One region of the Streptomyces sp. PL-25 genome, then DNA from elsewhere that is predicted to be linked to it. Evidence: riboswitches for the same ligand, from Rfam matches in the RefSeq annotation. Region 1 holds a riboswitch; the other holds the start of a gene.
The links. Region 1 has a riboswitch for S-adenosylmethionine ahead of R4Z62_RS08320 (aminotransferase class V-fold PLP-dependent enzyme). Riboswitches for the same ligand answer to the same signal wherever they lie in the genome.
Positions count from the first base shown of each region.

Region 2: linked by a shared signal. The riboswitch ahead of thrC (threonine synthase) and the one ahead of R4Z62_RS08320 (aminotransferase class V-fold PLP-dependent enzyme) in region 1 are both predicted to bind S-adenosylmethionine.

Region 1 covers NZ_CP136997.1:1,870,012-1,874,632, forward strand. The annotation lists gene R4Z62_RS08310 (rhomboid family intramembrane serine protease) at 1-12, shown strand, start outside; gene R4Z62_RS08315 (Lrp/AsnC family transcriptional regulator) at 9-290, shown strand; gene R4Z62_RS08320 (aminotransferase class V-fold PLP-dependent enzyme) at 327-1,688, opposite strand; SAM riboswitch class IV at 1,873-1,989, opposite strand; gene trpD (anthranilate phosphoribosyltransferase) at 2,094-3,158, opposite strand; gene qcrB (cytochrome bc1 complex cytochrome b subunit) at 3,320-4,621, opposite strand, start outside.
Region 2 covers NZ_CP136997.1:4,154,133-4,158,753, forward strand. The annotation lists gene R4Z62_RS18815 (hypothetical protein) at 1-692, shown strand, start outside; gene R4Z62_RS18820 (glucosyl-3-phosphoglycerate synthase) at 727-1,671, opposite strand; SAM riboswitch class I at 1,868-2,029, shown strand; gene thrC (threonine synthase) at 2,047-3,333, shown strand; gene R4Z62_RS18830 (MoaD/ThiS family protein) at 3,330-3,605, shown strand; gene R4Z62_RS18835 (cold-shock protein) at 4,037-4,240, shown strand; gene groL (chaperonin GroEL) at 4,617-4,621, shown strand, end outside.

The DNA of each region.
Region 1 (4,621 bases):
AACCAGCCGTGATCACCGCGATCGTCCTCATCAAGACCAGCGTGGACCGGATCCCCGAGATCGCCGAGCGGATCGCCTCGCTGGAGAGCGTCAGCGAGGTCTTCTCCGTCACCGGCACCTACGACCTGATCGCCATGGTGCGGGTGGGCCGGCACGAGGACCTGGCGGAGATCATCCCGGGCCGGATCAGCAAGATCCCCGGGGTGGAGGCGACGGACACCCACGTGGCGTTCCGCACGTACTCGCAGCACGACCTGGAGGCGGCGTTCGCCATCGGTCTGGACTCCTGACCTCCGGCCGGTCCGCCGCCTCGGGGGCCGCGGGGTTCACACCGCCGGGACGCAGCGGCCGTCCTCCGTGCGGTAGCGCCACTTGGCGCCGTCGCTGACCAGCTCGCGCACCGCCGTCACGAAGCGCTCCACATGCTCGTCGGGGGTGCCCGCGCCGAAGCTGACACGGATCGCGTTGAGGGACTTCTCGCCGGGCGCGGCCTCGGGGGCGCCGCACTCACCCTGGGTCTGCGGGTCGCTGCCGAGCAGGGTGCGCACCAGCGGGTGGGCGCAGAAGAGCCCGTCGCGGACGCCGATGCCGTACTCGGCGGAGAGCGCGGCGGCGAAGTGCGAGCTGTTCCAGCCCTCCACGACGAACGAGATCACGCCGACCCGCGGGGCGTCGTCCCCGAACAGGGAGAGCACCCGCACCTGCGGAACCGCGGCCAGGCCCTCCCGGACCCTGTCGATGAGGTGCTGCTCGCGGGCGACCAGCGTGTCGAACCCGGCCTCGGTCAGCGCCTTGCAGGCCGCCGCGATGGAGTAGGCGCCGATGACGTTGGGCGAGCCGGCCTCGTGGCGGGCGGCGCTGTCGTGCCACTCCACGTCCACTCCCCCGTCGGCGCGGCGGGACACCCGGCGGCTAGCGCCGCCGCCCGCGAGGTAGGGCTCGGCCTCGCGCAGCCAGTCGGCGCGCCCGGCCAGCACGCCGGAGCCGAAGGGGGCGTACAGCTTGTGCCCGGAGAAGGCGACCCAGTCGACGTCGAGGTCCTTGACGGACACCGGGTGGTGCGGGGCGAGCTGGGCGGCGTCCAGCACGATCCGGGCGCCGTGCGCGTGGGCGGCGGCGGCCAGTTCCCGTACCGGCCACAGTTCGCCGGTGACGTTGGAGGCGCCGGTGACGCAGACCAGGGCAGGGCCGTAGGGCTCGCGGTCGGCCAGCGCCCGCTCCAGGGTGGCGACGGCCTGCTCCGGGGTGCGCGGGGCGTTCAGGCAGGTCACCTGGGCGTCGCGCCAGGGCAGCAGCGAGGCGTGGTGCTCGGTCTCGAAGACGAACACCCGGCAGTCGGCCGGGACCACCCGGGCCAGCAGGTTCAGCGAGTCGGTGGTGGACCGGGTGAACACCACCTGGTCGTCCGCGCGGCAGTCCAGGAACTCGGCGACGGTGCGCCGGGCGTTCTCGAACAGGTCGGTGGAGAGCTGGGAGAGGTAGCCGGCGCCGCGGTGCACGCTGCCGTAGTACGGCGCGTAGGCGGCCACGTCGTCCCAGACCTGCTGGAGCGCGGGGGCGCTGGCCGCGTAGTCGAGGGCGGCGTAGGTGACTTCGCCGCCGGTGACGAGCGGCACGGTGACATCCCGGCCCAGAACGGGCAGCGGGGCACAGACGGACTGGTCGGCGGCAGCGGTGGAGACAGACATGGGGGAACTCCCGTGAAGGCAGGGTGAACCGACCGCGCGAGCCCGGCACGGGGCACCGGCGCGGAAGGGTGAAGTGGGTGTGCGGAGGCGGGGCTCGACGCCCTAACGCATTCGCTTGCTCACGGAAGGCTCCCTCGACCGACCAGGACCCCTGGCCCCGCACTTCCCTGGGAAGCGCGCGAGGGGTCCGCGCTTGCCGTAGACCTCGCTGCCTACGACCTGGTCTTCACCCGGGGCACCCCGCCACGGACGGAGGGTTGCCGGACAGCCGGCCGGGGCCACATGGCTGTCACTCATGACCTGGTGCCATCCTGCCACACGATCTTCTGTGCGCAAGGCGCGGTCCGGATCGTGGACCGCGCCTCGCGTCACCTCACCGCGTGCGGACGCGTACCGCGGGGGCGCTCAGGCGTTGCTGGCGGCCACCCAGCGCTCCAGCGTGCCCCGGGCCGCCCCGGAGTCGATCGACTCGGCGGCCCGCGCCATACCGGCCCTGATCCGCTCCGCCAGCGTCCCGGAGCCCGGCTCCAGGGCGACCAGGGCAGCCGCCGAGTTCAGCAGCACCGCGTCCCGTACGGGACCGTGCTCGCCGTCCAGCAGGCGGCGGGCCACCTCCGCGTTGTAGGAGGCGTCGGCGCCGCGCAGCGCCTCCACCGGCACCAGGTCGAGGCCGACGTCGCGGGGGTCGAAGCGCTCCTCGGTGACCGTGCCCTCGTGCACCACCCAGACCCGCGAGGTGGCCGTGGTGGTCAGCTCGTCCAGGCCGTCGTCGCCCCGGAAGACCAGGGAGGAGTTGCCGCGCTCGGCGAAGACACCCGCCACGATGGGCGCCTCGTGGGCCACGGCCACACCGACCGCCTGCGCCTTCACCTGGGCCGGGTTGGTCAGCGGGCCCAGCAGGTTGAACACCGTGCGGATGCCCAGCTGGCCGCGGGCCGCGCCCACATGGCGCAGCGCCGGGTGGAACTTCACCGCGAAGCAGAAGGTGATCCCGGCCTCCTCGGCGACCTCCGCCACCCGGCGAGGCGTCAGATCGAGGTTGACGCCCAGCTTCTCCAGCACGTCGGAGGCGCCGGAGGCGGAGGACGCGGCCCGGTTGCCGTGCTTGACGACCTTGGCGCCGGTGCCGGCCACCACGATCGAGGACATGGTGGAGATGTTCACCGTCTTGGCGCCGTCGCCGCCGGTGCCGACGATGTCGACGGTGGCGCCGGGCACCTGGATCACCTTGGCGTGCTCGTACATCGTGCGCACCAGGCCGGTGATCTCCGCGACGGTGGCGCCCTTGGCGCGCAGCGCCACCGCGAAGCCGGCGATCTGGGCGTCGGTCGCCTCGCCGCCCATGATCCGGTCCATGGCCCAGGCGGTGTCGTCGGCGGTGAGGTCGCGGCGGTCCAGCAGGCCGTTCAGCAGGACGGGCCAGGAACGGCCCGCCGCGGTGTCGCCTCCAGCGGGGGTCACAGCGCTCATAAGCCGCTCCTGATCCGGTGTCCCGGCCGGTGCTCAGGGCCATGGGACGGGGGGTGTCGTATCACCGTCCACCCTATCCAGCCCGGGGGACGGCGGAGGGCCCCATCCGGGGTTCGGACGGGGCCCTCCGGCCTGGCGTGGCGACGCTCAGGGGTCAGTGATCAGTGGTGGCCGTGGCCGCTCGTGATCTCCTTGTACTCCTCGACGGTCGGCTTCGAGATCTGGTTGTCCTCGCCGTAGTACGCGTTGCTGAGCTTGGCGCGCAGCTTCTCCGTACCGCCGACCTTGCGCTCGACACCGTTCTCGTCCACCGTCGGGCCGATCTCGGCCGGCTCGTACTGGTGGTGGGCGGTGAGGGTGTACAGCTGCTCCTGGCTGAGCGGCTCGTGGACCTCGATGAACTCACCGTGCGGCAGGCGCTTGATGATGCCGGACTCGCGGCCGTGCAGCACCTTCTCCTTGTCCCGGCGCTGGAGGCCGAGGCAGATCCGCTTGGTGATCACGAAGGTGATGACCGGGACCACGAAGAACGCGATCCGCACGAACCAGGTGATGGCGTTGATCGACAGGTGGAAGTGGGTGGCCCACAGGTCGTTTCCACCGCCGACCAGCAGCACGAAGTACCAGGCGATCCACGCGGCGCCGAAGGCGGTGCGGGTCGGGACGTTGCGCGGGCGGTCCAGGATGTGGTGCTCGCGCTTGTCGCCGGTGACCCAGGACTCGATGAACGGGTACACCGCGAGGGCGATGAGGACCACACCGAAGAGCACCAGCGGGATGAACACGCCCAGGACCAGCGTGTGGCCCCAGAAGTTGATCTCCCAGCCGGGCATCGCGCGGATCAGGCCCTCGGCCATACCCATGTACCAGTCGGGCTGGGCGCCGGTGGACACCTGGTCCGGCCGGTAGGGGCCGATGGCCCAGATCGGGTTGATCTGCGCGATCGCCGCGACGGCCGCGATGGCACCGAAGACCAGGAAGAAGAAGCCTCCGGCCTTGGCCATGTAGACCGGCAGCAGCGGCATGCCGACGACGTTGTTGTTCGTCTTGCCGGGGCCCGCGAACTGCGTGTGCTTGTGGTAGAAGACCAGGATCAGGTGGCCGACGACCAGGCCGAGCATGATGCCCGGCAGCAGCAGGATGTGGATCGAGTAGAACCGGGCCACGAAGTCGTGGCCGGGGAACTCGCCGCCGAAGAGGAAGTACGAGACGTACGTGCCGACGATCGGCACGGACAGGATCGCGCCCTCCATGAAGCGGACACCGGTGCCGGACAGCAGGTCGTCCGGGAGCGAGTAGCCGGTGAAACCGGTGAACATGCCCAGGACGAACAGCAGGAAGCCGAACATCCAGTTGATCTCACGCGGCTTGCGGAACGCGCCGGTGAAGAACACGCGCATCATGTGCACGAACATGCCGGCGAGGAAGATCAGCGCCGCCCAGTGGTGGATCTGCCGGATGAG
Region 2 (4,621 bases), 2.3 Mb from region 1:
TGCGCCGGATCGCCGGCACCGCGGCGCTGCTCGCCGCCGGTGTGCTGGCGCTGGCCGGCTGCGACGACGACTCCGGGACGCCGGCGGCGCACCCGGCACCGGCCACGGCCACCGCGGCGGCCACCAGCGCCGCCCCGGAGCCGTCCGGGGAACCGGCGACGGAGCCGGCGAGTACGCGGCCCGCCGCGTCCGCCACCGCGACCCCGGCCGCCACCCTGCGCGACTACACCGGTTCCGGCGTCGGCACGGCCGTCGCCGCGGCGCGGGCCGGCGGCCTGCGCTACGCCGTCCACCTCCAGGGCACCGGCCGGAGCGCCTCCTCCTGGGGCGCGACCGAGAAGGTCTGCGAGCAGCGCGCCGACGGCGGCGCGGTGACGTTCACCGTGGCGCGCGACGGCCGCGACTGCGCCGGCCGGCCGCTGCACACCCCGGCCCCCGCGAAGACCGCCTCCGGCGACGGCAGCGGAGGCACGAGCGGAGGCAGCGGTGGCACGACCGGCGGCAGCGGCGGCGGGAACAGCGGCAGCAAGGCGTGCGCCCTCACCAGCCCGGCCGGCAACTGCTACGCCGACGGCCAGTTCTGCGCCAACCGGCACCACGGCATGAGCACCTACGGCAAGGGCGGCGAGTACCTGACCTGCGCGCAGGACGGCGCGGGCCGCTGGCGCTGGTCGGACGGCGTGGCCGGCTGACGGGGCCGGGGCGGCCCCGGCGGCGGGCCGCCGCTCAGGCGACCCGCCGTGCCGCGTACTCCGCGATCTCACTCATCGGCGGCCGTTCCTCGGTGTCGACGGAGTACGTGCGCGGCTCGAAGCCGTCCTCGCCGCGCTCGAACTGCGTGAGCGAGGGGCGCACCAGATGGCCGCGGGCCAGCCGGAGCTGGGCGGTGCGGTAGATCGCGGCGGACATCCGGCCGAGCGCCTGCCCGTCCTGGTGGCGGTGGATGCGCTCACCGACGTCGACCTGGGCCAGCGCGTCCAGACCGACCAGGTGCAGCGCGTCCACGAGCATGCCCAGCTCGACGCCGTAGCCGACCGGGAACGGCAGCTGTTCGAGCAGCGAGCGGCGGGCCGCGTACTCGCCGCCCAGCGGCTGCACAAAACCGGCCAGCTGCGGCCAGTGCATGTTCAGCAGCGGCCGGGCCATCAGCTCGGTGACCCGGCCGCCCTGCCCGGCGGCGGTGCCCAGCGGCCGGTCGTACATGGCCTTGACCAGCTGGACGTCCGGGTCGGTCAGCAGCGGGCCGACGATCCCGGTGACGAAGTCGGCGGAGAACTCGCGCAGATCGGCGTCGACGAAGCAGACGACGTCCCCGCGGGTCACCAGCAGCGAGCGCCACAGCACCTCGCCCTTGCCGGGCACGGCGGGGATGCGCGGCAGGATGGTGTCGCGGTGCACCACCCGCGCGCCCGCCGCGGCGGCCACCCGCGAGGTGCGGTCGGTGGAGCCCGAGTCGACCACGACGAGTTCGTCGACCAGCGGCACCCGCGCCATCAGCTCGCGCCGGATCACGGCGACGATGTCCCCGACCGTCTCCTCCTCGTTCAGCGCGGGCAGCACCACGCTGACCGTGGCGCCGCTCGCGCGTTTGGCGGCCAGGACGCCGGGGAGCGGCCGGTCGGCGACGGACCAGGAACGTGTCCTCAGCCAGCGCTCGACTTCTTCCAGCACGGTCGGTGGCTCCTCACTCCTGCGCGGCACTCCTGCGCGGCTCGCTGCGGCCTGCGGTACGGACCGGATCACATCATCGTGTGATCTGTCTCGCGGTTCGGACGACGGTCTCTCGCTGTCCTGGCCGTCGGTTACAGTCTTGAACAACGCGGACGACCGTCGCATGCCGGGGTCGCCGCGCCCCACAATCGAATACCGCTCATCCAGAGGGGCAGAGGGACACGGCCCGATGAAGCCCCGGCAACCCTCCAGCCGGTCTCGTACCGATCGCCGTCGCGCGGTCGCCACCGCGAGGCTCCCGGCTCGGGAAGGTGCCAATTCCGTCTCACGGCGAGATGCGTCGTGGGGAAGATGAGGAGAAAGGGCCTCGCCTCCATGGCTGTGCAGACAGTTGCCACCAGCACCGACTCCACCGTCGACCTCGGTCCCGCCGCGGCGCTCAGCTGCCGCGAGTGCGGTCACCGCGTGCCGCTCGGCCCGGTCTTCGCCTGCGAGGAGTGTTTCGGCCCGCTGGAGATCGCCTACGACTTCTCGGGCTACGACACCGAGGAGCTGCGCCGGCGGATCGAAGCGGGCCCCGCGAACATCTGGCGCTACGCCCCGCTGCTGCCCGTCCCCGCCGACGTGGCCGGCAAGCCGAACATCAACCCCGGCTGGACCAAGCTCGTCCAGGCCGACCGCCTCGCCGCCGAACTCGGCGTCGACACCGGCAAGCTGTTCGTCAAGGACGACTCCGGCAACCCGACGCACTCCTTCAAGGACCGCGTCGTCGCCCAGGCGCTGGAGGCCGCCCGCGCCTTCGGCTTCACCACCCTGTCCTGCTCCTCCACCGGCAACCTGGCCGGTGCCGTCGGCGCCGCCGCCGCCCGCGCCGGACTGCGCTCCTGCGTGTTCATCCCGCACGACCTGGAGCAGGGCAAGGTCGTCATGGCCGCGATCTACGGCGGCGAACTCGTCGGCATCGAGGGCAACTACGACGATGTGAACCGCTTCTGCTCCGAGCTGATCGGCGACCCGGCCGGCGAGGGCTGGGGCTTCGTGAACGTCAATCTGCGGCCGTACTACGCCGAGGGCTCCAAGACGCTGGCGTACGAGGTCTGCGAGCAGCTCGGCTGGCGGCTGCCCGACCAGATCGTCGTCCCGATCGCCTCCGGCTCCCAGCTCACCAAGGTCGACAAGGGCCTGCGCGAGCTGATCGCGCTCGGCCTGGTCGAGGACAAGCCGTACAAGATCTTCGGCGCCCAGGCCGAGGGCTGCTCGCCGGTCTCCACCGCCTTCAAGGCCGGACACGACGTGGTGCGCCCGCAGAAGCCGGACACCATCGCCAAGTCCCTCGCCATCGGCAACCCGGCCGACGGCCCCTACGTCCTGGACATCGCGCGCCGCACCGGCGGCGCCGTGGAGGACGTGACGGACGAGCAGGTCGTCGACGCGATCAAGCTGCTGGCCCGCACCGAGGGCATCTTCGCGGAGACCGCGGGCGGGGTGACGGTCGGCGTCACCAGGAAGCTTGTCGAGAGCGGTCTGCTCGACCCGTCGAAGACCACCGTCGTGCTCAACACCGGCGACGGCCTCAAGACCCTGGACGCGGTGGCCGGCACCGGTCTGACCGCCACCATCCGCCCCACCCTGGACTCCTTCCGAGAGGCTGGCCTCGCATGAGCGTGACCGTTCGCATCCCCACCATCCTGCGCACCTACACCGGCGGGCGGGCCGAGGTGAGCGCCGACGGCGCCACCCTCGCCGAGGTCATCTCCGACCTGGAGAAGAACCACACGGGCATCGCCGCGCGCGTCCTGGACGACCAGGGCAAGCTGCGCCGCTTCGTCAACGTCTACGTCAACGACGACGACGTCCGTTTCGAGCAGGGCCTGGAGACGGCCACCCCGGACGGCGCCGGTGTCTCGATCATCCCGGCGGTCGCCGGCGGCTGATCATTACCGTCGGTAATGACGGTGATCGGAGTATCCGGTGAATTGCCCCCTCCGCGGGAGAAGCGGAGGGGGCAATTCCATGTGATTGAGCGCGGTAGAGTTGGGGAAGGCGCCCCGGATCTCCCGGTCGAGCGCCCCTTGATTTCTGCCGCCCGCCGATGAGAAACAGCCAAAATCCGCGGGTATTTTGCGGCATTTGCCGTGTTTATGGGGCCCGACTTGCCCAGGGTTCAGCCGAATTCTCGTCACATTCCGGACCGCTCCCGCCCGGATTTCTCGTCCGATTGACCTGTTGCAGACGGCAGTTGGACAGATACATTCAGCCGCGGTCGACGCGTTCCGGCGCACGCCCCCGATTCACGGGGGGTGAGGTCTGACCCGGATCCGCGAAGTGCGGATCTGTGCAAGGGCCAGTAATAGGGGAGTTAGGCATGGCTCAGGGCACCGTCAAGTGGTTCAACGCGGAGAAGGGGTACGGCTTCATCGCGGTCGACGGTGGTGCGGACGTCTTCGTCCACTACAGCGCGATCCAGATGGACGGCTACCGCACGCTGGAAGAGGGCCAGCGGGTCGAGTTCGAGATCTCGCAGGGTCAGAAGGGCCCGCAGGCCGACATGGTTCGCGTCACCGCCTGAACGTACATCACACGAAGGGCCCACACCTTGCGGGGTGTGGGCCCTTCGTCCTGCCCGCCGCGCCCCGCCCCCTCCCCTCTGTTCGCCTCCGGCTGATCCCGGCCGGAGGCGGCCTCCCCACCAGAGGCGCTTGCGCCCGCCCGTCACCCGACCACCGCCCCTCATCGAGCCCGCTACGCGGGCGCACCTTGCACTCGGGCATGCCGAGTGCTAATCATTGGCGTTAGCACTCTGAAGGTGAGAGTGACAACGAGGACCGGGTCGGTGAGGCCCGCAGGCCGGGTGGGGCAAGGAACCACGAGGTCGGCGAGCCGTCCGTCGCGGGCGCGGGCGCGGTCCGAAGGAATCACCCCCAGTCCTGGAGGGACCACTTCACATGGC